2 regions of the Streptomyces sp. NPDC030862 genome follow, and region 1 is predicted to be linked to the other one. Evidence: riboswitches for the same ligand, from Rfam matches in the RefSeq annotation. Region 1 holds a riboswitch; the other holds the start of a gene.
What was found. A riboswitch is a leader RNA that binds a small molecule or an ion and turns the genes downstream of it on or off. The one in region 1 is predicted to bind ZMP and ZTP.
Positions count from the first base shown of each region.

Region 2: it holds a riboswitch for ZMP and ZTP, as region 1 does, so the genes downstream of both, ACZ42X_RS00705 (bifunctional 5,10-methylenetetrahydrofolate dehydrogenase/5,10-methenyltetrahydrofolate cyclohydrolase) here and ACZ42X_RS25870 (serine hydroxymethyltransferase) in region 1, are expected to answer to the same signal.

Region 1 is NZ_JBVIEN010000010.1:75,809-90,854, reverse strand. Features, by position in the region: gene ACZ42X_RS25915 (SpoIIE family protein phosphatase) at 1-2,110, opposite strand, end outside; gene ACZ42X_RS25910 (hypothetical protein) at 2,584-3,054, shown strand; gene ACZ42X_RS25905 (hypothetical protein) at 3,116-3,544, opposite strand; gene ACZ42X_RS25900 (isocitrate lyase/PEP mutase family protein) at 3,606-4,385, opposite strand; gene ACZ42X_RS25895 (carboxymuconolactone decarboxylase family protein) at 4,397-4,897, opposite strand; gene pdxR (MocR-like pyridoxine biosynthesis transcription factor PdxR) at 4,945-6,414, shown strand; gene ACZ42X_RS25885 (hypothetical protein) at 6,522-6,809, shown strand; gene ACZ42X_RS25880 (glutathionylspermidine synthase family protein) at 6,839-8,026, shown strand; gene rocD (ornithine--oxo-acid transaminase) at 8,039-9,241, opposite strand; ZMP/ZTP riboswitch at 9,348-9,438, shown strand; gene ACZ42X_RS25870 (serine hydroxymethyltransferase) at 9,476-10,753, shown strand; gene trpS (tryptophan--tRNA ligase) at 10,857-11,870, shown strand; gene ACZ42X_RS25860 (2'-5' RNA ligase family protein) at 12,004-12,597, shown strand; gene ACZ42X_RS25855 (decaprenylphospho-beta-D-erythro-pentofuranosid-2-ulose 2-reductase) at 12,619-13,374, opposite strand; gene ACZ42X_RS25850 (FAD-binding protein) at 13,388-14,785, opposite strand; gene ACZ42X_RS25845 (phosphatase PAP2 family protein) at 14,964-15,046, shown strand, end outside.
Region 2 is NZ_JBVIEN010000001.1:123,930-138,975, reverse strand. Features, by position in the region: gene ACZ42X_RS00730 (phosphatidylinositol-specific phospholipase C/glycerophosphodiester phosphodiesterase family protein) at 1-165, shown strand, start outside; gene ACZ42X_RS00725 (hypothetical protein) at 291-485, shown strand; gene ACZ42X_RS00720 (peptidoglycan-binding domain-containing protein) at 667-1,113, shown strand; gene ACZ42X_RS00715 (phosphodiester glycosidase family protein) at 1,200-2,420, opposite strand; gene ACZ42X_RS00710 (AAC(3) family N-acetyltransferase) at 2,558-3,376, opposite strand; ZMP/ZTP riboswitch at 3,498-3,586, shown strand; gene ACZ42X_RS00705 (bifunctional 5,10-methylenetetrahydrofolate dehydrogenase/5,10-methenyltetrahydrofolate cyclohydrolase) at 3,607-4,473, shown strand; gene ACZ42X_RS00700 (SWIM zinc finger family protein) at 4,526-5,842, opposite strand; gene ACZ42X_RS00695 (DEAD/DEAH box helicase) at 5,839-8,841, opposite strand; gene ACZ42X_RS00690 (fatty acid desaturase family protein) at 9,096-10,178, shown strand; gene ACZ42X_RS00685 (hypothetical protein) at 10,263-10,445, shown strand; gene ACZ42X_RS00680 (MOSC domain-containing protein) at 10,540-11,085, shown strand; gene ACZ42X_RS00675 (hypothetical protein) at 11,137-11,382, shown strand; gene ACZ42X_RS00670 (hypothetical protein) at 11,527-12,495, opposite strand; gene ACZ42X_RS00665 (hypothetical protein) at 12,580-13,407, opposite strand; gene ACZ42X_RS00660 (hypothetical protein) at 13,635-13,940, opposite strand; gene ACZ42X_RS00655 (class I SAM-dependent methyltransferase) at 14,013-14,621, opposite strand; gene ACZ42X_RS00650 (hypothetical protein) at 14,708-14,881, opposite strand; gene ACZ42X_RS00645 (UDP-glucose dehydrogenase family protein) at 14,995-15,046, opposite strand, start outside.

The DNA of each region.
Region 1 (15,046 bases):
CCGGGTCCTCCACCGAGGCGGGGTCCGATGGCGGGTCCGACGGCGTCCCGGAGGCGCGGCCGACCAGTTCGTCCAGGTGGGCCAGGACCTCCTCGGGCGGCAGGTCCAGCCCGGCCAGGGTGCGTACGGCGGTACGCAGGCGGCCCATGGTCGCCGCCGCCTGCAGGCCGTGCCCGGCCACGTCGCCGACGACCAGCGCCACCCGCATCCCGGACAGCGGGATCGCGTCGAACCAGTCACCGCCCACCCCCACCCCGGTGCCGGTGTCGGCGGGCAGGTAGCGGAAGGCGAGCTCGGCGGCGGTCAGCCGGGGCAGGTCACGGGGGAGCAGGCTGCGCTGGAGGGTGAGGGAGGCGGTGCGCTCGCGGCTGAAGCGGCGGGCGTTGTCCACGCTGATCGCGGCGCGGGCCGCGAGCTCGCCCGCCAGGGTGAGGTCGTCCTCTTCGTACGGCCTGTCCCGGCCGCGGCGGTAGAACCCCGCCAGCCCGAGGATGGCGCCCCGGGCGCACAGCGGGGCGCCCAGGTAGGAGTGCACGCCCTCGCCGAGGAGCTCGACGGGGTGGGCGCCGCCCACGGAGGCGGCCGCCGCGGCCGCCGCGGGCACCGAGTCGGCGACCGGCCGCCCGGTGCGCAGGCAGCGGGCCTGCGGGGTGCCGGGCGCGTAGTGGACGGGCCGGCCGACGCCCCGAGCGGAGTCGTGGCCCCCGGTCCCGGTGGCCTGCCCGGTGTCCCCGGCGGTGTCCCCGGCGGCGTCCTCGGCCGTCCAGGCGGCGGTACGGCACAGCCCCGCGCCCGGGGCCAGCGGGCCCGGCGGGGGCTCCTCGCCCGCCAGCACGCCGTCGACGAGGTCCACCACGACCAGGTCGGCGAAGCGCGGTACCGCGATCTCGGCCAGCTCCTCGGCGGTGCGCCGCATGTCGAGCGTGGTGCCGACGCGTACGCCGGCCTCGTTGAGGAGGCCCAGCCGCCGGCGGGCCTCGGCGGCGAGGCGGCCGACGCCCGGGTCGCCCACGAGCAGGAGCCACGCGTCCGGACGGCCTCCCGCGGCAGCGCCGGACGGCTCGTGCGGCGGGGGCGGCCCCTGCGGCTCCGGTGGACCGGCGGGGGCGGGCGGCCGGTGGAGCAGCGGCACCTCCCGCCCGTCGGGAGCGGTCGCCATGGGCGCACGGGTGGCCGTGGCGGTCGTACCGGTGGAGCCCGTCGTCGTAGCCGTCGCCGCAGTCGTCATCGTCATCGGCAGCGACGTACGCCGTACGTCGGGGAGGAAGCTGACCTCGACCGCCGCGCCCTCCGCGTCGCCGTGGCGCAGCTGCCTGCGGCGCAGCGCGGCCACGCGGCCGCCCGCCAGGGTGACCTCCGCGAAGGACTCGTCGTTCGAGGAGATCAGCTGGACCGCGGCCTCCAGCAGGGCGAGCCGCTCCCGGCGGGCCAGCCGGGGCGCCTCACCGCCGGGCCCGGCCAGCTCGCCGGAATGCAGGTCGAGGCGGGCGTGCGCGCCGCGCTCCCGCTCCCGGAGGAAGGAGCGCATGAGGTCGCGCTCCTTCGCGGAGCTCAGCTCCAGCAGCCGCTCGGCGATGCGGTCGGTGGCGTCCTGGAGCAGTACGGCCATGCCCGGCTCGGCGAGCGACTCGGGGACGGAGAGGTTGACGGCGCCCTGGACCGTACCGCCCACGGGGTCGAACACCGGGGCCGCCATGCAGGTCAGGGACTTGAGGTTGTGCAGGAAGTGCTCGTGGCCGACGACCACGAACGGCGAGCGGGTGCTCAGCACCATGCTGACGCTGCTGGTGCCCATGAAGCGCTCGTCGACGTTGGCGCCGGTGACCAGCGAGGCCTCGTTCATGAGCTCCAGCCCCACGGGGTCGCCCCACCGCTCCACGATGTTCGCGCGGGCGTCGGCCAGCGCCACGGTGACCGGCAGCCCGGAAAACCGGCGGCACAGCCCCTCCAGCACCGGCGTGGCGGCCCTGATCAACCGCGAGTCGGGATCCAGGTCGCCCTCCACCGGCAGCGCCACGCCCTCGGTGTCGATGCCCAGCGACTGCGATCGCTCCCAGGAGGCGAGGATCTCCGCGCGCACTCCGCCACTGCGGGTCGGATACGAGTCCACAAAACTAGGTTAATCGGGCAAATGGTGCGGTGCTAACGTCGGCCGAAGCCATGATCACAGGCGGAGCCATGGAACACCCGACGAACCAACCGCGTCCGGTCACCGTCGTCACCGGCGGCAGCCGCGGCGGCCGACACCTCCGTCGAGGCGGACGTGGAGAGGCTGTTCGACACCGCCGCGGCCGCGCTGGGCGGTCACCGGCCTGGTGAACAACGCGGGCGTGACCGGCCCGCTGGGCAGGCCCGCCGACGCCCGCAGGGCGTCGCGCCCGTCGGGTCGTACGCGACGGACCGATGCGTTCCGTGGTCATGGAGGGGTCCCTGTGGACGGAGTGCCGACATGCCGGTCCCAGAACGGTCCGGAGAGGCTCGCCACCGGCACCCGGGTCCGGCAGAACCAGACACCCCTGGGCCCTCTCGTTCGGATCGTCGACCGGCATACTGGGCGCCATCCAACGGCTGGAAGCAGACAGCGTGCCATTCGACATACTTCGCACGGGTGCAAGCCTCGCGACCGCCACCATGATGGGATTCGCCCCGTCCGCTTGCGGGACGGTCAAACCCGCCCCCACTCCGAAGGCCGTCACTCATGCCGAATTGGTCGGCCGGTGGGACGGGGAGGGGGAATGCGGATCGCCGATCGTCCGGCTACGCGACGACTACACCTTCTCCAGCAAGGACTTTCCGGTCCAGTGGGACGGTCCCGGGCCGGACTCGCAGGTGACACGCCGTTCAAGCGACGGGAAATGGCATGGGGTCAACAACGACCCCGGCCTGACGCCTTATCTGGTGCTTAGTTTCAAGAATCACAACGACCACCAGTTTCTGGCGTTCTATCTGGAGCGCGGAAAGCTGTGGATGGACGGGACCGTCCACGCGGACGGCGGGGACCCCTATCCCTACTCATGTCACTACACACGCACTTCCGCCGACCCTGAGGCCTAGTACTCCAGCTGTAGATCGTGATGTTGCCGGTGAGGTCGGTGTGGAGACGGGGACAGCCAGATCACGACGTCGGGGCGGCCAGGTTGCCGGCCTGGCCCTGCAGAATGCGTTCGAACCAGTCCGCAGTCCGTTCCGCGCATCGTCCGGGTGAACCGGCCACGTGGAGTCTCCCCACCACAGACCCCTGGAGGGGAATGTACATCTGGTCGTGGAGTTCGGTGCCGAGCACGCCTTGCCCGTCGAAGAACGCACCGAAGACATGGGAAAGGGCATCGGTTCCAGGCGTCACCACATAGAGCAAGGCCAGCAGGTGCGCGAATCCTGTCTCGTCGGGGCGAAGGATGAGGGTGTCGTCGGGGTCACAGGGCCAGGTGACGGCCCGCTCGCGTAGTACGGACACGAACGTGCGCCATGCGCCATCCAGCGTCTCGAACGTGTCCTCGTCGGCTTCCCCAACCGAGAACCAGGGCACGTACACGCGGCCGTCCATGGCCTGCACCCTAGCTGGAAGGCCGGCTGATCAAGCCGACGGCACCCTCCGGCTCGGGTCCCTAGCTCCCGTCCCGTACCTCCTCCGCGATCCGCCGCACCTCCGCCAGCGTGCGGTGCAGCAGCCCCGGACCGAAGGTGACGCGGGTGGCGCCCAGGCGGCCGAGCTCCGCGGGGGGCGGGCCGTCCGGCTTGGACAGGGCGTTGACCGGTGCCGTGATCTCGGCGCTGAGCGACCGGAGGTGCTCGGGCGGGACGAGGATCGGGTAGACGCAGTCGGCGCCCGCCTCGGCGTACAGGCGGCTGCGGGTGATCGCGTCCGCCAGGGCCGCCGCGCCCGTCAGGCCGCGTACGTACGTGTCGACGCGGGCGTTGAGGAAGAGCGCTTCGCCCGCCTCCGCCCGTACCTCCGCGAGCCACTCGGCGTGCCGGTGCGGGTCCTTGAGCGCGCCCGCCTCGCTGTCCTCCAGGTTCACGCCGACCGCGCCCGTCTCCAGCACGCGTGCCACGAGCTCCTTCGGCGGCAGGCCGTAGCCGCCCTCGATGTCCGCCGAGACCGGGACGGACACCGACCGGGCGATCCGGGACACCGCGGCGAACATCTCGTCCGCGGGCGTGGCCCCGTCCTCGTACCCGAGCGACGCCGCGACCCCCGCGCTCGGCGTCGCCAGGGCCGGGAAGCCGGCCGCCTCGAAGGCGCGGGCGCTTGCCGCGTCCCAGGGGCCCGGCAGGACCAGCGGGTCGCCGGGGGCGCGGTCATGGTGGAGGGCGCGGAACGCGGCGACGGGTGACTGCGGGGACGGCTGCGACGGCGCCGACGGCGACGGCTGTGAAAGGTTCACGGCCGTCGTCCTCAGTGGCTGAACTGGCCGGGGGTGTAGTGACCCGGGACCTGGCGGGTGGCCACGCCGAAGCGGTTCCAGGCGTTGATGACCGTGATCGCCGCGATGAGCTGCGCCAGTTCGGCCTCCTCGAAGTGCTCGGCCGCCTTCGCGTAGACCTCGTCCGGTACGAAGCCGTCCGTCAGGACCGTGACCGCCTCGGTCAGTTCGAGCGCGGCCAGCTCCTTCTCGGTGTAGAAGTGCCGCGACTCCTCCCAGGCGGCGAGCTGGACGATCCGCTCCACCGACTCGCCGGCCGCCAGCGCGTCCTTCGCGTGCATGTCGAGGCAGAGGGCGCAGCGGTTGAGCTGCGAGGCGCGGATCTTGACCAGTTCCAGGAGGTCCGCGTCCAGGCCCCGGCGGCTCGCCGCGTCCAGCCGGACCATGGCCTTGTAGACCTCGGGCGCGTGCGTGGCCCAGTCCAGGCGCGGGGTGTGTGCGGGGGCGTAGTCCTTGGCGTCGTTCGTCGTCATGACAGTGACCGTACGGGCCCGATGGCGCGGGGGTATGGTCCATTTCCATGACGGATCCCTGGGCCAATGCGGCGACAGCCGCCCGTGTCACCGTCGGCGCCGACCTACACCTGGAGCTGCGCGGCCCCCGGCTGCGCGCCGGACTCATGGACGCGCTGCGCGACGCCGTGCGCACCGGACGTCTCGCCCCCGGCACCCGGCTGCCGTCGTCCCGCTCGCTCGCCGCCGACCTGGGCATCGCCCGCAACACGGTCGCCGACGCGTACGCCGAACTCGTCGCCGAGGGCTGGCTGACCGCTCGCCAGGGCTCCGGCACGCGCGTCGCCCGCCGCGCCGCCCCGCGCCGGCTGCCCGCGCCCGCACCCGCGCCGGCGGGCGGCGACCAGGGCCGCGCACCGGCGCCGCGCCCGTCCGCCCGGCCACCGGCCCGGCCCCGGCGGGGCCCCCTCCACAGCCTCCACCCCGGCACGCCCGACCTCGGCTCCTTCCCGCGCGGCGAGTGGCTCAAGGCGGCGCGCCGTGCGCTGACGGCCGCCCCGCACGAAGCCTTCGGCTACGGCGACCCGCGTGGCCGGACCGAGCTGCGCACCGTCCTCGCCGACTACCTCGCCCGGGCGCGCGGGGTCCACGCCCACCCGGACCGGATCGTGATCTGCTCCGGCTTCGTCCACGGGCTGATGCTGATGGCCAAGGTGCTGCGCGGGCGCCGCGTACGGGACGTCGCGGTCGAGTCGTACGGCCTCGACGTCCACTGGAGCCTCCTCGCCGACGCCGGACTGCGCACCTCCGTGCTGTCCCTCGACGAACAGGGCACCCGTACCGACACCTTGGGCACCCAGGGCGCGGTCCTCATCACGCCCGCCCACCAGTTCCCGCTGGGCGGTGCCCTGCCGCCCGCGCGGCGCGCGGCGGCCGTCGACTGGGCGCGGCGCGCCGGCGCGCTGATCCTGGAGGACGACTACGACGGCGAGTTCCGGTACGACCGGCAACCGGTCGGCGCCCTGCAGGGCCTCGACCCGGAGCGGGTGGTCTACTTCGGCACGGCGAGCAAGTCGCTGACGCCGGGGCTGCGCCTGGCGTGGATGGTGCTGCCCGAAGCGCTGGTGGGCGAGGTGGCGGAGGCGAAGGGCCCCATCGACTGGGCGTCCGGCGCGCTGGACCAGCTCACCCTCGCGGAGTTCATCTCCTCGGGCGCGTACGACCGGCACGTGCGGTCCATGCGGCTGCGCTACCGGCGCCGGCGCGACCAGCTCGTGGCGGCGCTCGCCGAACGGGCCCCGCACATCCGCGTCAGCGGCATCGCCGCCGGGCTCCACGCCGTGCTCGAACTGCCGCCGGGCACGGAACGGTCCGTCGTCCAGGCCGCCGCCTGGCAGGGCCTCGCCCTCCAGGGCCTCGACGGTTTCCGGCACCCGGGGGTCGAGCGCACCCGGGACGGGCTGGTCGTCGGATACGGGACGCCGACCGACAGCGCGTGGGCCGGCGCGCTGGACGCGCTGTGCCGCGTGCTGCCGTGAGCACCGTTCCCGGACCCGCCCTCTCCGGCGCGGGAACCGCCCTCTAATCTGTGCCGTCCATGGTCGTGTTGACGGACGACGAAAACGGACGACGAGAGGGTGGGCGCATGCGCAGGCTGAGGTCGAGCACGGTCGTGCTCGGCGGCATGGGGGTGCTCGCGGCGACGCTGACGTCCTGCGGCTCTGAGCCGGACAAGCGCTGCGTCGACCCGGTCACGCGCGAGAAGCTCCCCAGCTACGAGTGCGAGAGCGGCAAGGGCGGCAGCGGCGGTTCGACCGGCGGCACGTACTACTACGGCGGCTCCGTCAGCAACGGCAAGGTCTCCGGCGGCAGCTTCGACAAGTCGGCCGTCGAGCGCGGCGGCTTCGGCTGCTCGGGCTCCGGCGGCGGCTGAGCCCGGGGCACGAGGGCACGAGGTCACCGATGAAGCGTTTCACCATCGAGCCGCGCCCCGACTGGCAGCGGACGGTCGAGGAGCAGGGGCTCGTCTACCCCCTCACCCGCTTCCCCGACGGCTCCCTGCGCCCGTACTGGGACGAGAGCGCCTACTACGTCTTCACGCTCCCCGAGGTGGAGGCCCTGGAGGAGGTCGTCGAGGAGCTGCACGCCATGTGCCTCGCCGCGGCCGCCCACATCGTGGACCACGACCGCTTCGCCGACCTCGGCATCACCGACCCGCGCCTCGCCGGGCTCGTCGCCGAGTCCTGGCGCCGGCGCGCCGAACTCCCGTCCCTCTACGGCCGGTTCGACCTGCGCTACGACGGTACGGGCCCGGCCAAGATGCTGGAGTACAACGCCGACACGCCCACCTCGCTCGTGGAGGCCGCCAGCCCCCAGTGGTTCTGGATGGAGGAGCGCTTCCCCGGCGCCGACCAGTGGAACTCCCTCCACGAGCGGCTCGTCGACGCCTGGAAGCGGCAGGCCGCGCTGCTGCCGCCGGGCCCGGTCCACTTCGTCCACTCGGAGGGCGACGAGCTCGGCGAGGACCTGATGACCGTCGCGTACCTGCGCGAGACGGCCCAGCAGGCCGGGCTCGACACCGAGGCGCTGTCGGTCGAGCGGATCGGCTGGGACCGGCTCTCCGGCCGCTTCGTGGACGACCGGCTGCGCTTCATTCGCAGCTGCTTCAAGCTCTACCCGTGGGAGTGGCTGACGACCGACCCCTTCGGCGGGCACGTCCTCGACACCCTCGACAACGGCGGTGGCACCGGCACCACCTGCTGGATCGAGCCCGCCTGGAAGATGCTCCTCTCCAACAAGGCCCTGCTGGCCATCCTGTGGGAGCTGTATCCGGGCCACCCGAACCTGCTCCCGGCCTACCTCGACGGCCCGCGCGAACTGGCCGCCCCCTCCGGGCCCGGTTACGTCGCCAAGCCGCTGCTCGGCCGGGAGGGCGCCGGGGTCACGCTCCACGAGCCCGGCAGCGAGCCCGTGGTGCGCGAGGAGCCGTGCTGCTACCAGGAGCTCGCCCCGCTGCCCGATTTCGACGGCAACCGCGTGGTGCTCGGCGCGTGGGTCGTCGAGGACGAGGCGGCGGGGCTCGGCATCCGGGAGTCGTCCGGCCTGGTCACGGACGAGTACGCCCGCTTCCTGCCGCACGTCATCCTGTAGGGGCGCCGCCGGTCAGCGCAGCACCGCCCGCAGCTGCTCCAGCGCCCAGTCCAGGTCCTCCTTGCCGATCACCAGCGGCGGTGCGATCCGGATCGTCGACCCGTGGGTGTCCTTCACCAGGACCCCGCGCTCCATCAGCTTCTCGGAGATCTGCCGACCGGTGCCGAGCCGCGGCGCGATGTCGACGCCCGCCCACAGGCCCCGCCCGCGGACGGCCTCCACGGCGCCGCCGCCCACCAGCAGGCCCAGCTCGTGGTGGAGGTGGTCGCCCAGCTCGGCCGCCCGCTGCTGGTACTCGCCGGTGCGCAGCATCGCGATCACCTCCAGCGCCACGGCGCACGCCAGCGGGTTGCCGCCGAACGTCGAGCCGTGCTCGCCCGGCCGGTGCACCCCGAGCACCGCCGCACTCGACACCACCGCCGACACCGGCACCACGCCGCCGCCGAGCGCCTTGCCCAGCACGTACATGTCGGGCACCACGCCCTCGTGCTCGCACGCGAAGGTCCGGCCCGTGCGCCCGAGGCCCGACTGGATCTCGTCCGCGATGAACAGCACGTTCCGCTCGCGGGTCAGCTCGCGGACCCGGGCCAGATAGCCGGGCGGCGGCACCAGCACCCCGGCCTCGCCCTGGATCGGCTCCAGGAGCACGGCCACGGTGTTGTCGGTCATCGCCTCCTCGAGCGCGGTGGCGTCGCCGTACGGCACGATCTCGAACCCCGGCGTGTACGGGCCGTAGTCCGCGCGCGCCTCCGGGTCGGTCGAGAAGCTGACGATGGTGGTCGTCCGGCCGTGGAAGTTGTCCGCCGCCACGATGATCTTCGCGGTGCCGTCGGGGACGCCCTTCACCCGGTAGCCCCACTTGCGGGCGGTCTTCACGGCGGTCTCCACCGCCTCCGCACCCGTGTTCATCGGCAGCACCATCTCCATGCCGCACAGGTCGGCGAGCTGCTCGCAGAAGTCCGCGAACCGGTCGTGGTGGAAGGCGCGGGAGGTCAGCGTCACCCGCTCCAGCTGGGCCTTGGCGGCGTCGATCAGCCGCCGGTTGCCATGGCCGAAGTTGAGCGCCGAATAACCGGCGAGCATGTCGAGGAAGCGGCGCCCCTCGACATCGGTCATCCACGCCCCCTCCGCCGAGGCGATGACGACCGGCAACGGGTGGTAGTTGTGCGCGCTGCGCGCCTCCGCGGAAGCGATCGCGTCCTGCGTTCTCGACACGGGGTCTCCGTTCGTCCTGCGGCTGGGGGCCTGGGTACACCCACATCTATCGTCGCTCGCGATGTGGGCCGGGAAACCTCCGTGCGACGCGCCCCCTAAGGTGGGCCGTACGCACGGCGACTGGCGTACGGGGAAGCGACCCCGGGGGAGTCGTGCGCGGCAGACCGCTCGAGGTGCCGCCCGCCTGGGGACCTCGTTGGATGTGAGTGCTGCCGACCCTCCCAGGAGGACGCCATGACCGACGTTTCCCTTCCCCCGCACCACCCGGCCCTGTCCGCCGCCGATCCCGAACTGGCCGCGCTGGTCGGTGCCGAGGAGCGGCTGCAGGCCGAGACCCTGCGCCTGATCCCCAGCGAGAACTACGTCTCCGACGCGGTGCTGGAGGCATCCGGCACCGTCCTGCAGAACAAGTACAGCGAGGGCTACGCCGGGCGCCGCTACTACGAGGGCCAGCAGAACATCGACCAGGTCGAGCGGCTCGCCGTCGGCCGCGCCAAGGCCCTGTTCGGCGTCGAGCACGCCAACGTCCAGCCCTACTCCGGCTCGCCCGCGAACCTCGCCGTGTACCTCGCCTTCGCCCAGCCCGGCGACACCGTGATGGGCATGGCCCTCCCGATGGGCGGCCACCTCACCCACGGGTGGGGCGTCTCCGCGACCGGCACCTGGTTCCGCGGGGTGCAGTACGGCGTACGCGAAGACACCGGGCTGATCGACTTCGACCAGGTCCGCGACCTCGCCCTCAAGGAGCGGCCGAAGATCATCTTCTGTGGCGGCACCGCGCTGCCCCGGACCATCGACTTCGCCGCCTTCGCAGAGATCGCCCGGGAGGCGGGCTCCGTGCTCGTCGCCGACGTCGCGCACATCGCCGGCCTGATCGCGGGCGGCGCCCACCCCTCACCCGTGCCCCACGCGGACGTGATCTCCACGACCACGCACAAGACCCTGCGCGGGCCGCGCGGCGCGATGCTGATGTCGCGCGAGGAGCACGCCAAGGCCATCGACAAGGCGGTCTTCCCGGGCCTCCAGGGCGGTCCCCACAACCAGACCACCGCGGCCATCGCCGTCGCCCTCCACGAGGCCGCCCAGCCCTCCTTCCGGGACTACGCCCACGCGGTCGTCGCCAACGCCAAGGCCCTCGCGGCCGAGCTGCTCGCCCGCGGCTTCGACCTCGTCTCCGGCGGCACGGACAACCACCTGATCCTCATGGACCTCACGCCCAAGGACGTCCCGGGCAAGGTCGCCGCGAAGGCCCTCGACCGGGCCGGGATCGTCGTGAACTACAACACCGTCCCCTACGACCCCCGCAAGCCCTTCGACCCCTCCGGCATCCGCATCGGCACCCCGTCGCTGACCTCGCGCGGGCTGGGCACCGCGCACATGGCGGCCGTCGCCGACTGGATCGACCGGGGCGTCACCGCGGCCCGGACCGGGGACGAGGACTCCCTGGCCAAGATCCGCGCCGAGGTCGCCGACCTGATGGCCGCCCACCCTGCCCCGGGCCTGCCCGTCTGACGCGCACCCGTCCTCCAGTCCGCCCGCTCCCTGTGTTCTTCGTCGCAGAGGGCGGGCGGGATCCGTTCCCCAGCTGTCGGCGGCACCTGCGAGAATGAGGGGCATGGCCTCTGATCGTCCTCGTGTGCTCTCCGGAATCCAGCCCACCGCCGGCTCGTTCCACCTCGGCAACTACCTCGGCGCGGTCCGTCAGTGGGTCGCGCTGCAGGAGTCGCACGACGCCTTCTACATGGTCGTCGACCTGCACGCGATCACCGTTCCGCAGGACCCGGCCGAGCTGCGCGCCAACACCCGGCTCGCCGCCGCCCAGCTGCTCGCCGCCGGTCTCGACCCCGAGCGCTGCACGCTCTTCGTCCAGAGCCACGTGCCCGAGCACGCCCAGCTCGGCTGGGTCATGAACTGCCTCACCGGCTTCGGCGAGGCCGGCCGCATGACGCAGTTCAAGGACAAGGCCGCCAAGCAGGGCGCCGACCGCGCCACCGTGGGCCTCTTCACGTACCCGATCCTCCAGGTCGCGGACATCCTGCTCTACCAGGCCCATCAGGTCCCGGTCGGCGAGGACCAGCGCCAGCACATCGAGCTCACCCGGGACCTCGCCGAGCGGTTCAACGCCCGCTTCGGTGAGACGTTCACCATCCCGGCGCCGTACATCCTGAAGGAAACGGCGAAGATCTACGACCTGCAGGACCCGACCGCCAAGATGAGCAAGTCGGCGTCCACCCCGAAGGGCCTGATCAACCTGCTCGACGAACCGAAGACGACGGCGAAGAAGGTGAAGAGCGCGGTCACGGACACCGACACCGTGATCCGCTTCGACCCGGAGGAGAAGCCGGGCGTCAGCAACCTCCTGACGATCATGTCCACCCTCACCGGCACCTCCGTCCCCGACCTGGAGCGGTCGTACGAGGGCAAGCTGTACGGAGCCCTGAAGACCGACCTCGCCGAGGTCGTCGTGGACTTCGTCACCCCCTTCCGGACCCGTACGCAGGAATACCTGGACGACCCGGAGACGCTGGACTCGATCCTGGCCAAGGGCGCGGAGAAGGCCCGGACGGTCGCCGGCGAGACGCTGGCCCGGACGTACGACCGGATCGGCTTCCTGCCCGCGAAGCACTGAGCACGCACGGAGCGAGCACGGAGCGCGCTCGCGCGGTGGCCCGACGGCTCTGGCCACGCGGCGGGTGCAGCCGCCACACTGGCGCTGCGCCCGCACCGACCGGACGACTGGACTGAGGAGTGAGGAGAACGACGTGGGGACCGTAACGCTCGGCGTTTCGATCGCGGTCCCGGAGCCCTACGGCAGCCTGCTCCAGGAGCGGCGCGCGGGCTTCGGGGATCCCGCCGCGCACGGCATCCCCACCCACGTCACGCTCCTGCCCCCGACCGAGGTCGACGCGGCGCGGCTGCCCGAGGTCCGGGCGCACCTCGCCGCCGTCGCGGCGGCCGGCCGCTCCTTCCCGATGCGGCTCAGCGGCACGGGCACGTTCCGGCCGCTGTCGCCGGTCGTCTTCGTCCAGGTCGTGGAGGGCGCGTCGGCGTGCTCCTGGCTCCAACAGCAGGTCCGCGACCCCTCCGGGCCGCTGGCGCGCGAGCTGGCGTTCCCGTACCACCCGCACGTCACCGTCGCGCACGGCATCCCCGACGAGGCGATGGACCGGGCGTACGACGAGCTCGCCGGCTTCGAGGCGGCGTGGACCGTCGGCTCCTTCGCGCTCTACGAACAGGGCGCGGACGGAGTGTGGCGCAAGCTGCACGCGTACGAGTTCGGCGCCGGCCGCCCGACGAAGGGCGGCGTGCCCGCGCAGGGCGCACCCGTGGACGAGCCGGCCCCGACGCGCGGCTGACCCGTCCTGCCGGCGGGCCCCTCAGAACGGCAGCCGGCGGAAGACCGGGCGCGGCAGGTGCCGCAGGACCGACATGACCGGCCGCAGTGCGCCCGGCACCCACACCGTCTCCGCGCGCCGCCGCAGCCCCTGCTCGACGGCGTGGGCGACCGCCTCCGGGGTCGTCGCGAGCGGCGGCTCGGCGAGCCCGGCCGTCATCTTTGTTCGTACGAACCCGGGCCTGACCACCATGACGTGCACGCCGGTGCCGTGCATCGCGTCGCCCAGGCCCTGGGCGAAGGCGTCGAGGCCCGCCTTGCTGGAGCCGTAGACGAAGTTGGCGCGGCGGGCCCGCTCGGCGGCCACGGAGGAGAGCACGACCAGCGAGCCGTGGCCCTGTGCGCGCAGGGCGTTGGCGCAGGCCAGCGCCGAGGAGACGCCCCCGGTGTAGTTGGTCTGGGCGACCTGCGCGGCGGCCGCCGGGACGGCCTCGTCACGGGCCTGGTCCCCCAGGACGCCGAAGGCCAGCAGCACCATGTCGACGTCGCCCTCCGCGAAGACCTTGCCGAGCGTCTCCTCGTGCGCGGCGGTGTCGAGGGCGTCGAACGGCACCGTGTGCGCCACGGCCCCGAGCTCCCGCAGCGACGCGGCGGCCGCGTCCAGCGCGGGGGAGGGGCGCCCGGCGAGCCACACGGTCCGGGTGCGGCCGGCGATCAGGCGGCGGGCGGTGGCCAGGGCGATCTCCGACGTACCGCCGAGGATCAGGAGGGACTGGGGGGCGCCGAAGGCGTCCTTCATGGCGGCGTACTCCTTACAGGCCGAGGCGGCGGGCGAGGTCCGAGGTGAAGACGGAGCCGGGGTCCAGGCGGCCCCGCAGGGCGAGGAAGTCGGGCAGCCGGGGGTACATGGCGCGCAGCGTCTCCGGGCGCATCCGGGAGTCCTTGGCGAGGTAGACCCGGCCGCCCGCCCCCGCCACCTCCTCGTCGAGTGCGTCGAGGAACGCGCCGAGGCCCGGCAGTCCGGCCGGGATGTCCAGCGCCAGCGTCCAGCCCGGCATCGGGAAGGAGAGCCAGCCGGAGCCGGCCTCGCCGAAGCGCTTCAGCACGGCGAGGAAGGACGGGCAGCGGCGGCGCGCGATCCGGTGCACGATGCGGCGCAGGGTGTCCTCGCGGCCGTACGGGACGACGAACTGGTACTGGACGAAACCGGCGCGGCCGTAGACCCGGTTCCAGTGCGGCACGCCGTCGAGCGGGTGGAAGAAGGCCGGGATCGGCTGGAGCTGCCCGGTGCGGGGGCGGCGCGGGGCCTTGCGGTACCAGAGCTCGTTGAAGGCGCGGACGCCGGAGCGGCTCAGCAGCCCGTCGCGGGAGGGCAGGTGGGGCGGCGGGGGCAGCTGGCCGGTGCGGAAGGCGAGCGGGCGGCGCCGCGCGCGGGCCGGGAGCGCGTCGTACGGGGCGTGGTCGCCGCGCGTGAGGACGGCGCGGCCGGTCGCGGCGCCGCGCGCGAGGAGGTCGATCCAGGCGACGGAGTAGCGGTAGCGGTGGTCGGTCGCGGTCAGACGGCCCATCAGGTCGTCGAGGTCGGCCGCGCGTTCGGTGTCCACGGACATCAGGGACGTCTCGACGGGCAGGAGCCGGATCGTGGCGGCGAGGATCACGCCGGTGAGCCCCATGCCGCCGGCGGTGGCGTCGAACAGCTCGGTGCCGGGTGCCACGGTGCGGATCTCGCCCTCGGCGGTGAGGAGTTCGAGGGCGTGTACGTGGTGGGTGAAGGAGCCGGAGACGTGGTGGTTCTTGCCGTGGATGTCGGCGGCGACGGCTCCGCCGACCGTGACGTGGCGGGTGCCGGGGGTGACGGGGACGAACCAGCCGAGCGGGAGCAGCACCTCCATCAGGTGGTGGAGGCTGACCCCGGCGTCGCAGACGACGACGCCCACGTCGGCGTCGAGGGAGCGGACGCGGGCGAGGGCGGTCATGTCGAGGACGGCGCCGCCCGCGTTCTGCGCGGCGTCGCCGTAGGCCCGGCCGAGGCCGCGGGCGACGGCCCCCCGGGCACCGCACGCGCGGACGGCGGCGGCTGCCTCCTCGTACGTGCGGGGCCGTACGACGCGGGCGACGGTGGGGGCGGTGCGGCCCCAGCCGGTGAGGGACTCCGTGGCGGGCTCGGTGGCGGACTCCGTGACGGACTCGGTGGCGGGCTCGGTGGGCATGGGGCGACGGTAAGTCGTTCCATGCCCCTTCCAGATGATTTCGAGCGGGATGTACCGCTTATCGCCTGACTCCCCGAAATGGGTGATTAAACGAGTGTCAGGAAAGATGTCCGTGCGATGAGACGCCCGGCGGGCGACAGTCGCCTCCGATGCAGAGGGGTGCAGAAAGGGGTGGCAGATGCGATACGTCGACCACCGGCTGCTCGCCGCCGCACGCGACGCCGGGCGCCGCAGGCCCGCCGTGGCGGTGGCCGCGCGGGT
Region 2 (15,046 bases), on a different contig from region 1:
GCCACCCCGGACCACCCGGGAGCGGCCCGCGACGCCCTCTGGACGGAGCTGCTCGCCGCCGGCGTCGACCACCTCAACACCGACGACCTCGCCGGGCTCGCGGCCTTCCTGCGGCGTACGGACGGCGGCGGGAACGGCAAGGGGACCGGTACGGGCGCCGCGTAACGGGTCGCGGCCGGTTAATACCCGTTCGGCCGACGTGCCGTACGGCCGTACGGCGCCCCCGCTCCGCCAGACTGGCCGCCGAATGCCGCACACCCCACGCGGCAACTGGCCGAGGAGGGCGACACATGGCCGTATCCGTCTCCGTGGTGCTGCTTTTGCTGGTCCTGGCGGTGATCTTCCTGCGCAACGGAGGCCTGAAGCTCTCCCACGCGCTGGTCTGCGCTCTGCTCGGCTTCTTCATGGCGAGCACCAGCCTGGCCCCGACCATCTACAACGGCGTCTCCGCCACGGCCGACGTGGTCAGCAGCCTCAAGCCGTAGCCGCGTCTCACGTCAGGAGGCCGGAGAGCTGCGACTGGCGGAAAGCGCGTGGCTGAATGGTCTTCAGGGAGCGCCCTGATGTGCACGGACACCGGGAACCCTAGCCTTCCTTGCGAGCGGGCCGAGGCACAGGTTTCCGGCGGCTCGGCCCGGGCCATCGCCCATCGACGGAGGTACACCCATGTCCATATTCACCGGAGCCCGGCGCGCCGCCGCTGCGGGACTCGGCTCCGTACTGCTCGCGACGGGAGTGGTCGCAGTGACGGCCGCCCAGGCCCAGGCCGCCACCCCCATCTGCTCCAAGACCGTCACCAAGACCTGGACGGACGGGTACGGCAACAGGTTCTCCGGCCCCGTGGCGGCCTCTTCCAGCGGATCCCTGAACTGCCAGCTGGGCCCGGGCAACAGCAGCTCGGCCGTCAAGGCCCTGCAGAACTCCATCAACCGGTGCTACAGCTTCGCCAAGATCGATGTGGACGGCGTCTACGGCTCCGGCACCAAGGCCGCCGTAGCCAAGGTGCAGCGCTACCACGGCATCTCCGCCGACGGCCTCTACGGGCCGAGCACCCGGGCGGTCTTCAACTGGATCATCACCGGTTCCAAAGGACCGGCCTGCCAGGACTTCTGAACGAAAGGAGGCCGGCACCGCCCAGGGGCGGTGCCGGCCTCTCGGTGGGTGGAGAGGGCCGCTGGACCGCATGTACGGGACAGCCCTCAAGCCGCCGGCTTGACGAAGATCCCGATGCCGTTCGGCACGGCCCGCTGCACCCCGCCGCTGGGATGGTTGAGGACGCTCACCTTCGCCGCCCCCTCCTGCCGCGCCACCATCGTCGACGAGCCGCCGCCGTCCAGGTTGACGGCGTCCGAGGCGCCCAAGGTCTTCATGGTGGCGGCCAGTTCGGAGACGGTCAGCCCGGACCTGAAACCGGGCCCGCCGTCCAGGGCGAGCAGCAGCAGGCGGGTGCCGTCACCGCCGACGCCCGCGGCCGTGCGTACCGCCGCCGTCACGCCGTCCAGCCCGCCCAGTGGCTCCCCGCCGCGCAGTACCGGGAACCCGCCCACGGCGAAGCGGTACGACGCCGTCGACGCGTCCCCGGCCGGCACCAGCTTGTGCCGGACGCTCACCAGGTCCCCGACCGCCAGCTTGCGCAGCTCCCGCGCGCCCTCCTCCCGCCCCACCAGGACCTCGGTACCGGACTCGATCACGCCCCTGCCGGGCGTCGCGGCGACCGCCTCGACCTTGCCGCCGCGTACCGTCACCTCGTACGTCTCCGCACTGCACGGCGCGGAGCGCTGGGTGTCCGTGCCGCAGGTGGCACGCACGCGTGAGGCACCGCCCCAGTCCTTGGTGAACACCCCGACGGACCCCACCGGCAGCGCGTACTGGTTCAGCCCGCCGAGCGGCAGCTCCCCGTGCGGCGTCGACACGGCCCCCTCCAGGACCAGTTCCCCGACCCGGGCCCTGCCGTCCTCGCCCACCCCCAGCACCTGACGGGTGCTGGTCCCGGGCGGCAGGGCGGGCCCGAACCGCTGCCCGTTCGGTACCGCCGCCTTCAGCGGACGGCCGTCCGCGACCGCGGGGCCGACCGGTGCGCCGGTGGCCTCCACACCCGGGTGCTGGGTTTCGCTGATGTGGAAGAAGTCGCCGTTGACCCCGGCCGTCGCGCCCGCGCCGTCGGCGAGCACGGACAGTGCGGACCGTGCCGCGACCACCCCCGGATACAGCAGCCCGGCCGACACGCGCGCATCCGCCAGGTCCGCCGACAGCACATGCGCCCTCGCCGTCCCGCGCGCTGACGGGATGTCGACCGTGCGGTACTCGACGCCCGTCACGACCCGGGACCAGGCCGCGGCGGGCGCCGCGGGCGGGGCGCCCACCAGCCCCGCGCTCAGCAGGGCGGCCACCAGCAGCAGAGCCGTACGCGTGCGCGTCACAATCCCCCCAGGGGAAGTAGGTCGGGGCAACGGAGCACCTCACTCGGGTCTCGAAAGAGCTGCCCCACCCCGGGCGTCCGCGAACCGGCCGACCGACGGCGGATCAGAAAACGTACGCCGCACGGGTGTAGCGCCGGTCACCCGTACGCGCGGTTCCGCTCCAGCCACCCCTGGGCGTAGTCCACGGCGGCCGCCAGCTCCACCAGTCGGCACGTCGACGCCGAACCGACCGGACCCCGCCGTACGGCACCGGGACGGTCGCGCTCCAGGTCCGCCCCGAGGGCGGCGAAATCGCCGTCGTCCAGGTCCACGTCCTCGTACGCCCACCAACGCCGCACCCCGCCCTCGCGGATGACACACCGGTAGGTGCGGCGCGGTGGCCGCGCGACCCGGTACTCCCCGAGGTGGAACGCCGTGCACCGGTCGAACCCGGTGCCCAGCAGCAGGATCCGCGCCCCCATGTCGTACAGCCGGGCCAGTGGCGAAGCCTCCCCCAGATGGCAGTCGGGACGGTGGCCGGACACCACCCGTTCGGCGTGCGGGCCCAGCGCCGCGAAGGACGTCTGCGGATGGGCGCTGCGCACCGCGCCGGCCGTCGTGCGCACGAGCTCGGGCAGCACCCCGACCCCGGCGTCCGAGGGCATGGCCGCAGCGTCGTACGCCGGCATCGCCTCCCGCACCGCCGCGCGCTCCGCCTCCGCGAGGCCCCGCACCCGCTCCCGGTACGCCGGTGACGTGTCCGAGTTGCGGGCGGTGAAGGTGGGCACCACCACGGTGCCGTCCGCGCCGAGCGCCCCGCACAGCGCCCGGAGCACGGTCTGTCCGCCCCCCGCCACCGGGCCCACCGCCCGCAGCGACGCGTGCGCCAGCACCACCCCGCCCGGCCGCACCCCCAGGGCGGCGAGCTGGGCGCGCAGCCGTTCCTCGGTGTGCGGTCCGCTTCCGGCCTCGTCCACGTCGTCTCTCGTCCCACTCCTGCGTAAGGGTTGGTGCGCGGTCATCGTAGGAGGCTGACCACGTCCCTCCCCGCGGGAGCGAAGCCGTTCAGGACACCGTTCGATTCCGTGGCGTAGAGTGGGCGCGGGCCGTGACTGGCGCTGGGGTGGAGTACCACCGGGGAGCGGCCTGACGGACCGACGTCGATGCCGCGCGCCTGGGCGAGCCACCGCGACGCTCAGGAGTCCCCATGTCCACGACCTCGTCCACCGCCCGCCTCATGGACGGCAGCGGCCTCGCCCGCCGGCTCGTCGAGGAGACCGCCGCCCGCGCGGCCGAGCTCACCCGCCGCACCGGCACCCGGCCTTGCCTCGCCACCGTCCTGGTCGGCGAGGACCCGGCCTCGGTGACGTACGTCAAGATGAAGCGCGCCCGCTGCGAGAAGGCCGGAATCCGCTCCCGGCACGTCGAACTGCCCGCCGCGACCACCACCGCCGAACTCGTCGCCACCCTCCGCTCGCTGTCGGCGGACCCGGAGGTGCACGGCATCCTGCTCCAGCACCCGGCCGGCCCGCACATCGACGAGCGGGCCGCCTTCGAGGCCATCGACCCCGCCAAGGACGTCGACGGCGTGACCATCAGCTCCTTCGCGACGATGAGCTTCGGCCTGCCCGGATTCGTCTCCTGCACCCCGGGCGGCATCATGCGCCTGCTCGACGCGTACGACGTCGACCCGGCCGGCAAGCGGGCCGTCGTCGTCGGCCGCAGCGCCATCCTCGGCAAGCCCGCCGGCATGCTGCTGCTCGCGCGCAACGCCACCGTGACGTACTGCCACTCGTACACGCCCGCCGCCGACCTGTCGGCGGCCGTACGGGAGGCCGACATCGTGGTCGCCGCCGTCGGGCGGCCCCGCTTCATCAAGGGCGAGGACATCAAGCCCGGCGCCGTCGTGATCGACGCCGGCTACAACGAGGGCAACGTCGGCGACGTCGACTTCGAGACGGCGGCCGCCCGAGCGGGCCTGATCACCCCGGTGCCGGGCGGCGTCGGACCGATGACCATCGCACTGCTCCTCGCGCAGACGGTGGACGCGGCGGAGCGGCAGCTCGGCGCGTAACGCCGGGTCCCCGGCCGGTGGCGGCGCCGCCACCGGCCGGACCGGGCGCTCATCAGCCGCCCGCCTCCGCCAGGGCCGACGCCGGGTCCGGTGCCGCCGGGCCCGCCGGCGCCCAGCGGGCACCCTCCTTGCGGTACGGCCACCAGCGGCCGTCCCCGCCCAGCCGGAGCTGGACGTCCGCGCCCGGCACCGTCCAGCGGCCGGGGGCGGACGCCCGCAGCGCGGGCCGCTCGCCGTCCTCCCACGCCTCCGCCAGCAGCGCCTCCGCCCGCGCGAGGAGCTCCGGGGCGGGCGCCGCATCCTCCTCCAGTACGGCGAGAGCGGCGGCCCCGCCGAGGCGCCACGCGCGCGTGGCCAGGTCCAGGTCCGCCTGGCGCCGGCCGGTGGCGGCGGCCAGCCGTACGGCGGCCCAGGAGGAGGCACCGTCCGGCTCCAGCGCCGCCGCCAGCCGCACCGCGTCCAGAGCGGGCGTCAACTCCGGTTCCAGGGGCTGGTCCTCATGGCCGGGGCCCAGCGCGTCCGCCAGCATCCGGTGCGCCCGCGCCGCCGCGTCCGCCGCGAGGAGCTCGAGGGCGGCCGGGTCGACGCCCGGCGCCGGCTTCGCCTCCGTGTCGAGCGAGGGCGGCTCGCCCGGCTGCCCGGGCAGCGGGGGAGGGGCGGGCAGGGGCGGCAGGATGTCCCGCGCGGCGAAGGCCTCGTCGGCCCGTACACCCGCGGACACGGCTACCCCTGCGCGGTCGCCGTCCCCTTCCCCTTCCGCCCGCTCCTCCCGTGCGGCGCGCGCCGCGCTCCGTACCTGCAACTCGTCCAGCAGCCGCCGCTCCCCGCGCCCCCGTACGAGCAGCAGCACGAAAGGATCCCGGTCGAGCAGCCGCGCCACCTGGTAGCAGAGGGCCGCCGTGTGCGGACAGTGGTCCCAGGCGTCACACGCGCACTCCGGCTCCAGGTCGCCGATGCCCGGCAGCAGTTCGATGCCGGCCGCCGCCGCGTCCTCCACGAGGTGCGGCGGCATGTCCCGGTCCAGCAGGGCCGCGATGTGGCCCGCCCGGTCCACCGCCATGTCGAGGAACCGGTCCCACTCCTCGTCCGTCAGCTCCTGCAGCAGGACATCGCTGCGCAGCGGCGTGCCGTCCCGGTCCGTCACGACCGCGGTGATCCGCCCGGGCCGTACCGACACCGCCCCCACGGCGCCGTCCCGCGCGTGCTTGCGGCCCTTCTTCAGCTGCAGGCCGTCGAGGGCCGTGTCCTCCAGGGCCTTCAGCCACGCCCGGCCCCACCACGTCTCGGCGAAACCCCGGCCCCCCGCGGGAGGCAGCGCCGCGAACGTACGCTCCGCGTCCGCACGCGCCGTGTCGTCCCGATGGTTCATCGTCCGCTCCCTCGCAGCTCCACCAGCTCCGCCAGTTCGGCGTCGGTCAGTTCGGTCAGCGCGGCCTCGCCGGCGCCGAGGACGGCGTCGGCCAGCTCCTTCTTGCGCGCCAGCATGGCGGCGATCCGGTCCTCGACGGTGCCCTCGGCGATGAGCCGGTGGACCTGCACGGGCTGGGTCTGGCCGATCCGGTACGCCCGGTCCGTGGCCTGCGCCTCGACGGCGGGGTTCCACCAGCGGTCGTAGTGCACGACGTGCCCGGCACGCGTGAGGTTGAGCCCGGTGCCGGCCGCCTTCAGCGACAGCAGGAAGACCGGCACCTCACTCTCCTGGAACCGGGCCACCATCGCCTCCCGCGCGGCCACCGGCGTGCCGCCGTGCAGGAACGCGGTCGGTACGCCGCGCGCCGCCAGGTGCCGTTCCAGCAGCCGCGCCATCGCCACGTACTGCGTGAACACCAGCACGCTCGCCCCCTCCGCGAGGAGGGTGTCGAGCAGTTCGTCCAGCAGTTCCAGCTTCCCGGACCGGCCGGCGATCCGGGGGGCGTCCTCCTTCAGGTACTGGGCGGGGTGGTTGCAGATCTGCTTGAGCGCGGTGAGCAGCTTGACCACCAGGCCCCGCCGCTCCATCCCGTCCGCCTCGGCGACGGCCGCCAGCGTCTCGCGCACCACCGCCTCGTACAGCCCGGCCTGTTCCGCCGTCAGCGACACGGCGCGGTCGGTCTCCGTCTTCGGCGGCAGCTCCGGCGCGATCCCGGGGTCGGACTTGCGGCGTCGCAGCAGGAACGGCCGGACCAGCGCCGCGAGCCGCTCGGCGGCGGCCGGGTCGGTGCCGCCCTCCACGGCGTCGGCGTAGCGGCTGCGGAACGTCCCGAGCCGGCCCAGGAGGCCGGGCGTGGTCCAGTCGAGGATGGCCCACAGTTCGGAGAGGTTGTTCTCCACCGGGGTGCCGGTCAGTGCCACGCGCGCGCGTGCGCCGATGGTGCGCAGCTGCCGGGCGGTCGCCGAGTAGGGGTTCTTCACGTGCTGCGCCTCGTCGATGACGACCATGCCCCAGTCCACCCCCGCGAGCCGCTCCGCGTCGAGCCGCATGGTGCCGTAGGTGGTCAGGACGAACTCGCCGTCGGCCAGGCCGTCCAGGACACGCGTGGGCCCGTGGAAGCGGCGCACCGGGGTGCCCGGCGCGAACTTCTCCACCTCGCGCTGCCAGTTGCCCATCAGGGACGTGGGGCAGACGACGAGCGTGGGGCCGGCTGCGGACGGGTCGGTCTGCCGGTGCAGATGCAGCGCGATCAAGGTGATCGTCTTGCCCAGGCCCATGTCGTCGGCGAGGCAGGCGCCGAGGCCGAGAGAGGTCATGCGGTGCAGCCAGTTCAGGCCGCGCAGCTGGTAGTCGCGCAGGGTCGCGGCGAGCGCCGCCGGCTGGCCGACCTCCGGCGTCCCGCCCTCCGGGTCCGCGAGCCGGTCCCGCAGCGCCCGCAGCCATCCCGTCGCCTGTACGTCGACCCGGCGGCCGTCCACCTCCGTGCTGCCGGTCAGTACGGCGCCGAGCGCGTCGACCGGGGTGAGGGCCCGGTCCCGCGTGTCACGGGCCCGCCGTACCTCCTCCGGGTCGATCAGGACCCACTGGTCGCGCAGCCGCACGACGGGACGGGCGGCCTCGGCCAGCCGGTCCAGCTCGGCTCGTGTGAGGGGCTGGTCGCCCAGCGCGAACCGCCAGTTGAAGGCGAGCAGCGCGTCGGCGGAGAGGAACGCCGGCAGTGCCGAGGCGTCTCCGTACGCCCCGCCGCCCGCCGCGTCCCCTGCGTCGCCCTGCGCGTCGTCCTCCGGCGGACCGATCACCACGCGCGCGGTCAGCGAACGCGCCAGCTGCTTGGGCCAGTGCACCTGTACGCCGGTCGCTGCCAACGCCCGTGCCGCGTCGCCCAGCAGCTCGGCGACCTCGTCGTCGGCCAGGTCGACCGTGTCGGGGACGGCGGCCGAGAGCAGCGGTGCCAGCGGCGGCCAGGCACGCGCGGCGCGGCGCAGCGCGACCAGCGCGTCCATCCGGGCGCCCGCGTCGCCGATCTCGGGGGCCGCACCCGACCACACGTCGGCGGCGTCGGCGACCAGCGCCGGATCGTTGACGCTGTGCATCTGCACCACGGCACGGAAGGCGGGACCTTCGGCGGTGTCCAGCCCTTCGGTCGTGTCCAGCCCTTCGGCCGTGTCCAGTCCCGTCGCCTCGATGCGCAGCGACACCCGTACGCCCGCGTCGTGGCCGGCCGCGACGTCCGCCGCCCACGCGCGCTGCTCCGGCACATGCTGTGGGGCCTGCTCCGCGTACGCGCCGCCGCCCGCGAGGAGGGGCGCTGCGGGTGTACGCGGCAGTGCGTCGGCGACCGCGTCCAGGAACGCCCGCAGCAGCCGCTCCGGTTCGGGCAGCAGGACCATGCCGTCGTCCGCCGTGCCGACGGGCACCGCGTGGGCGTCCGGCGGCATCGAAGCGGCCAGCGTACGGAGCCGCTCCAAGTCCTCGGCGGCGAGCGGTCCCACCCGCCAGGCGTCGTGGTCCGTCGTGCTCAGGCCGGGCAGCAGGCGCCCGCGTGCCACCAGTTGCAGGGCCATCAGGGCGGCCGCGCCCCAGAACGCCACGGAGGGGGAGGCGTGGGGGGACAGGCGTGCCCGGGTGAGCAGGGGCAGAGCGTCGGACACGGGAACCGTCAGTGCCCGTACGGTCCGGGCGGCCGGCCCACCGCCGTCGCCGGCCTCGCCGTTCCCGTCGTCCTCGCTGTTCCCGTCGTTCCCGTCGTTCCCGTCGTCCGTGACGACGGTCAGGTCCTCGACGGCGGCGCGCGGCACCGAGGGCTCGGCGCCGTCAGGGAGCAGGAACCCGAAACGACCCGCACGGGCGGGGTCGGCGGCCAGGAAGACCGTGGAACAGCGGAGCAGCAGGCGGAGTTGAGCAGGTCGGGCGACGTGGGGGTGGGGGGAGGGCGTTGCTTCGGTGAGTCTCTGCACAGTGCTGACGCATTCCTCAAATTTGACTAGTGCGAAGCCGGAGCCGCCGAGAGTACCGGACGGCGTCTCGCCACGAGCCCAAACACGTCGTGACATAGCCCACTTCGCGCCCAGGGTGGAGTTAGCACCACCCCAGTACGCTGGAAAGCCCCCGCCCGCTTCCGGGTGGTGGTGCCATGGCTCTGGGCGCTCGCTCATCCGTACGTTCATCAGGTCGGCGCATGTCAGCGCACGGACCTACCTCCGGAGAACCCATGCCCCAGGCCTTTGCCGCCCTCGCAGCCCCACCGTCCTCGCCGCCCGCCACCGCCCGGGGCGCTCAGCGCCCCGCCAGCGAGTTCACCCCCCTGCTGCGCACCGTCAAGGAGCGAGGGCTGCTGGAGCGCCGCACCGGCTGGTACGCGCTCGGCATCACCGCCAACCTGCTCGCGCTGACGGCCGTCGCCGTCGGGCTGATGCTCTTCGGGCACTCCTGGTGGTCCCTGCTGCTCGCCGTCCCGCTCGCCCTGCTGTCCGCCCGCGCCGCCTTCTACGGCCACGACGCGGGCCACGGCCAGATCAGCGCCGACAAGCGCAAGGACCGCCTGATCCAGCTCCTCCACGCCAACCTGCTGCTCGGCATGAGCCAGGAGTGGTGGAACGACAAGCACAACCGCCACCACGCCAACCCCAACCACGAGGACAAGGACCCGGACGTGGCCCCGGACGTCCTCGTCTTCTCCCAGCACCAGGCCGAGGGCCGCTCCGGACTGCGCGGCTGGCTCACCCGCCACCAGGCGTGGCTGTTCTTCCCGCTGACCACGCTCGAAGGGCTCGCCCTGAAGGTGTACGGCTTCCAGGCGCTGTTCTCCAAGGACGGACCGCGCCAGACCCCGCGCGAGCGCCTCGTCGAAGGCGGCCTGCTGTTCGCCCACGTCGCCGGGTACGCCACGCTGCTGCTGACCACCATGTCCGTCGGACAGGCCGTGGTCTTCGCCCTGATCCACCAGATGCTGCTCGGCGTCCACCTGGGGATGGCCTTCGCACCCAACCACAAGGGCATGGAAGTCCCCGACCCGGACGGTGAGCCGTGGGGCCATCTGCGCCGCCAGGTGCTCACCTCCCGCAACATCCGCGGCGGAGCCCTCACCGACTGGTTCCTCGGCGGCCTGAACTACCAGGTCGAACACCACCTCTTCCCGAACATGCCCCGCCCCCACCTGCGGCTCGCCCAGCCCCTGGTCCGCGCCCACTGCCGCGCGCTCGGCGTCCGGTACACCGAAACCGGCTTCGTCGACTCCTACCGCCAGGCCCTGGGGCATCTGCACCAGGTCGGCGAGCCGCTCCGTTCCTCGTAAGCGCGGGGCGCGGGGGAACCCGGACGCCCGATCCGGCGTTCTCCAGGGCAGAGAGCGGCCGCGGCCGTCAAGGAGGCGTCGAAGATGTCGACAAGGACCAAAATCATCATCGGGGGAGTGGCCGTCGGCCTTCTCCTGATGCCGCTGATCGGATTCTGGCTGTCCCTGCTGGTGCTGCTCGGCGTCCCCGCCGTGGCCTACCTGGCCCTGGACCCCGGCCAGCGGCGCAGGCTCCGCCGCGTCGCCCGCAAGGAGCTGGGGCGCTAGGGCCTGTCTTCCGGATCAGGCCCTAGCCGGCAGCCGTCCAGCCGACGGCTACCATGTTCATGATCATCTGCATGGGAGAGGGGAGCTCCACGCGATGGGCGGGACGGTCACGACGGTCAGCAGCCATGGGGAGCATGCGTTCAGCAAGGCGAACCGGCCGGCGATCACCCTGCTGGCCGGGCTCGGAGTGGAGGGGGACGCCCACGCGGGCGTCACGGTCAAACACCGCTCCCGCGTCGCTCAGGACCCCACCCAGCCCAACCTCCGCCAAGTGCACCTGATCCACGAGGAGCTCTTCGACGAGGTCGCCTCGGCGGGCTTCACCGTCGCCCCCGGCGACCTCGGGGAGAACATCACCACCCGGGGCATCGACCTGCTCGGCCTGCCGACCGGCACCCTCCTGCGCATAGGCCGGGAGGCCGTCGTCGAGATCACCGGCCTGCGCAACCCCTGCGGGCAGATCGACGGCTTCCAGAACGGACTCCTGAAGCAGGTCGTCGGCCGCGACGAGGAGACGGGCGAGATCGTCCGCAAGGCCGGGATCATGGGCATCGTCAGGACCGGCGGGGTGGTCCGCCCCGGCGATCCCATCGAGGCCGAGCTCCCGGACGGACCGCACCGCCCGCTGGAACGGGTCTGAGCCGCGCACACGTGGGTACCCGACCGTGGCACACGGTCGGAGGGAGACACCATGGCAGAGGACGACGAGCGGCGTCAGGGGCCCGGCGGGGACAAGCCCAGGGAGAGCCAGGCCGGCATCCCGAGGGATCTTCCCGACGAACAGGCGGGGAACGGCTCCGACCACTGGGACGCCGACCTCTCACGGGCGGCGGACGACACCCGCGGCGGCACCCCCGCAGGAGAACCCGCCCCCGTCGACGACCCGGAGGGCGGTCAGCCCGCCGAGGAGCCCGCCCCCGACGAACCCACCGGCTAGGGCTAGTCCGGCCCTGTCATGTGACTACTTTCAGCGGCCCGGTGGTGCGTGAGCCGGTCGATCATCCGCTCGTGTTATTGCGCCGCAACGATCCGTGCTGTGCGGACAGGACGACCAGCGGCTGTACCGTCCCTCGTCGCTCCCTCACTGGAGATTCAGACGCACCGGGTGGTCCTGGTCTTCGGGACAGTGGAATACCCGGAGTTCTCCGTGCCGTCCCACGCTGAGCCGCGGGTCGCCGCCGCTGTCCACGGTGAGCAGCAGCTGCATCCGGGCCCCGCATCGGCAGTCGAGGGGCGTGAAGTCGGTGAGGTGCCAGCTGGGCCACCCGCCGGCCTTCCAGCCGGGCAGGCAGCCGAGCACCCGGTGGTAGTCGGTCCCTTGCTCACCGGCCCATGCCTCGATGTGCTCGTACAGCTCCGCTGGCAGCTCGTCCTGACCGGGTAGGTCGAGCACCTCCACGGGGTCGAGCCGGCACGGTGCTGGGAGGTACACGTCGTTGGCGCCCTCGGGTGCGGACGGCGCCTGGGCCAGGGCGCCGGTCTCCGCCGAGTTCCGGTACCGCAGCTCCACCACCGGGCCCCAGTACCGGGGCTGCCCCTCCGGTTCGGCGTGGTCCTGCGGGCACCACAGGAGCTGCAGGAGATCAGTCCCGGACGGCCAGTGCAGTGCCGGCGCGTCCCGGGCGTAGAGCTGAAGCACCAAAACCATCGGCAGTCCGTCGCCGGCCACAGGCCGCGGCACGAGCCGGACCCGTTCCCAGGCGACCAGGTCCAGCGATCCGCCGTCCATGATCCGTGACCGGGCCTCGGCTTCCTCGGCGGTCAGCACGTGCGTCTCCCCCGGCCGGCGCCGCTGCCTGCGGTTCCGCTGGATGCTCTGCCACGCCTCCCGCTCGGCGTCGGTCAGCTTCTCCCGCACGGACACCAGGTGTGGTTGCCGGCAGCGCGGCCACAGCTCGTCGGCGGGCCACAACGGCGCCCCGCCCACCGAGCTCTCGTACGGGCCGGGGCTTCCGGTAGAGGGCCTGAGGAGGGTCCCGGGGCGTACGTACGACGCCAAAGAGGGGAACTGGTGCAGAAGGTCGGCGATGGTGACGGTCGGTGCGGTCATCCAAGCAGGCTAAGCCTGTCCGGCGGATCAAGGTCGACGGGCCGCCATGATCCTCCGGACAGGGCTCAGGCGGTCTCTCGCCGGTCAGGCCGGACGTACCGCCATCGCGTCGAGGGCCGCCAGCAGACCGGGCAGCCGCGGCCCACGCCCCACCGGAAGCACCTCGCGCGGCAGGTCGTCGAGGAGGACGAAGGCGATGTCGTCCGTCCGTGCCACCAGCGACCAGCCCGGCCCGTCCGCCCGCAGCAACCGCGCCCCGTCGGGTGCGAAACCGGAGCGCACCCGCCCCAGCGGCGGCGGGTCCTCCAGATAGCCGCCGAGCTCGTCCAGCACGCGCCGCAACGCGGCCCGGCCCCCGGCGTCCTCGTCGCCGTCGAAGGCGCCGGCAGGCGTCCCGGCGCCAGCGGCGGTCTCCGGTGGCGGCGCGAAGTCGCCGTCGCCGAGCCGGCTCCGCCAGGAAGCCCAGTGCAGCGCGACCTCGTCCGCACCCAGCCGCCGCAGTGCCGGGCCCCAGGTGTCGGCGTCCGGAGGGCGCAGCGGGGCCGGCTCGTCGAGGCCCGTCACCGGGTCGTGCGGCGCGGGCAGCCCCGGCGCGGCGACCGCGAGCTCCAGCGGCCAGCCCGGCAGCGCCATGACCACGCTGCGCTCGTCGGGGGAGAGGTCGTACTCCATCCCGCAGTCCCACGACGCGATCGCGACGGCGACCAGCGACACGTCGTCGACGGCCACCGTCCACCGTGCGCCGTCGCCGTCCTGCCCGAGCACCAGCCCGTAGCCTTCGGCGTACGGTTCCAGGCCCAGCGCGGCGCACGCCTCGGGAAAGTCGTCCCCGAGCACGCTCGGGAACTGCGCGGGCGTCAGCAGCGCGGCCGTCAGCACGTACAGCGCATCGTCCTCCGCCGCCCCGCCCACCGTCTGGCCTGGTGCCTCTCCCGCTGTCCCGCCCTCGGCGTCCCCGAGATCCCGTGTACCGGCCACGACACCCTCCCTCCGGTTCCCCGGTGCCCGGTCCTCCGGTGCCCCCGGCCCGCCGGTTCCTCCGACCGGTGCTCCGGCCGCTTGCCGGCGCACCTTAACCAGCGAGTAACCCCCGCGTCGAGAGCCGGCCGCACGAAGAACGGGCCGGTACGCCGACGACGTCAGGCTGCGGGCAGGCCGAGGAGGCTCCGCGCCACGCTCTGGGGCGACTCGTTCCGCTCCCGCGCGAGGGCGATGACCGCGCGGCAGGCCAGCTCGCTGACCCCGAACGACAGCGCCTCCGGTGAGACCCAGCCCGTCGCCTCGTCGGCCCTTTCCTGGTCGTCGTCCGCGCACGCGGACACGTACACCGCCGCCGCCTCGAAGAGGTTGTGCTGCCGGGGGCGGGGGGAGCCGTTCCCGGCCCCCGACGCCGGGGACTTGGGGAACCTGGGGTACTTGAAGAATGTGCGGAGTCTGCTGAACACCGGGCCCACCTTCCCCTCGACCTGGACTGCCCCTCCAACGTAGGGCCCGCTCCCCGGCTGCAGAAGAGGACGTCAGTACTGATGTTCGTCCCGTACGGCGAGGGCCAGGAACCGGTCGTCCTCGTCCGCGTACGACACCATCCGCCACCCCGAACCCGCCAGCAGCGGGCGCAGGTTGGGCTCGGCGCGCAGATCGTCGGCGGAGAGCGGCCGTCCATGGCGCGCGGCCAGGGCGGCGCGGCCGATCGCGTGGAACAGCGCCAGCCGCCCGCCGGGCCGTACGACCCGGGCCAGCTCCCGCAGGTCGTCCGCCGGCCGCGGCAGGTGCGAGACGAGGCCGGCTCCGAAGACGGCGTCCAGTACGCCGTCCCGCAGCGGCAGCCGGGCCACGTCGGCGAGCAGCAGCGTCCCGCTGCCGTCGCGCCGGGCCCGTACCGCCGCCGCCAGCATCGCGGGGGTCACGTCCACCCCGATGACCGTGCCCGTCGGGCCCACGGCGTCCCGCAGGGGCGGCAGGGCGCGTCCGGTGCCGCAGCCCGCGTCGAGCACCGCGTCGCCGGGGCGCAGCCCGAGCTCGTGGACGGCCGCCGCGAAAGCGGGGCCGTCGTCGGGAAACCGGGTGTCCCAGTCCGCCGCCCGGGCGGTGAAGAACTGCTGCACATCCGTGTGGTCATCGGCCATACGGACATGATCCCTCACGCCGCGGCCGCCCGGGCGGGCGGTCCGCGACCAGGCGGCCGCGGATTACGGGCCACGGGCTACGCGGGCTACCTCTCCTCGTAGTCGTCCCGGTCGACACCGGCCTCTTCCAGCGCCTCGCGCATGGAGCGGCCGCCCTCCTGCCGTTCCCGGTCACGGTCCCGGGTCTCCTTGTCCGGACGGGCGGCCGAGGTGTCGTCGGTCGTCCTCGTCTTGGGGCGGTTCTCCTCGGGAACGGTCATCGCGGAACCCTTCTGTGTCGTCGTCGGAGGTCCGGGCGGCCGCTGCCGCCCGCGACCGGGTACCCAGGCCCCCGGCACCGGAACGGTCACCCGGCTCACCCGGCTCATCCGGCTCACCCGGTCGGGTCGCCGGCCGGCCGGGCGTGGTCGTCCCGGGGCGGGTCG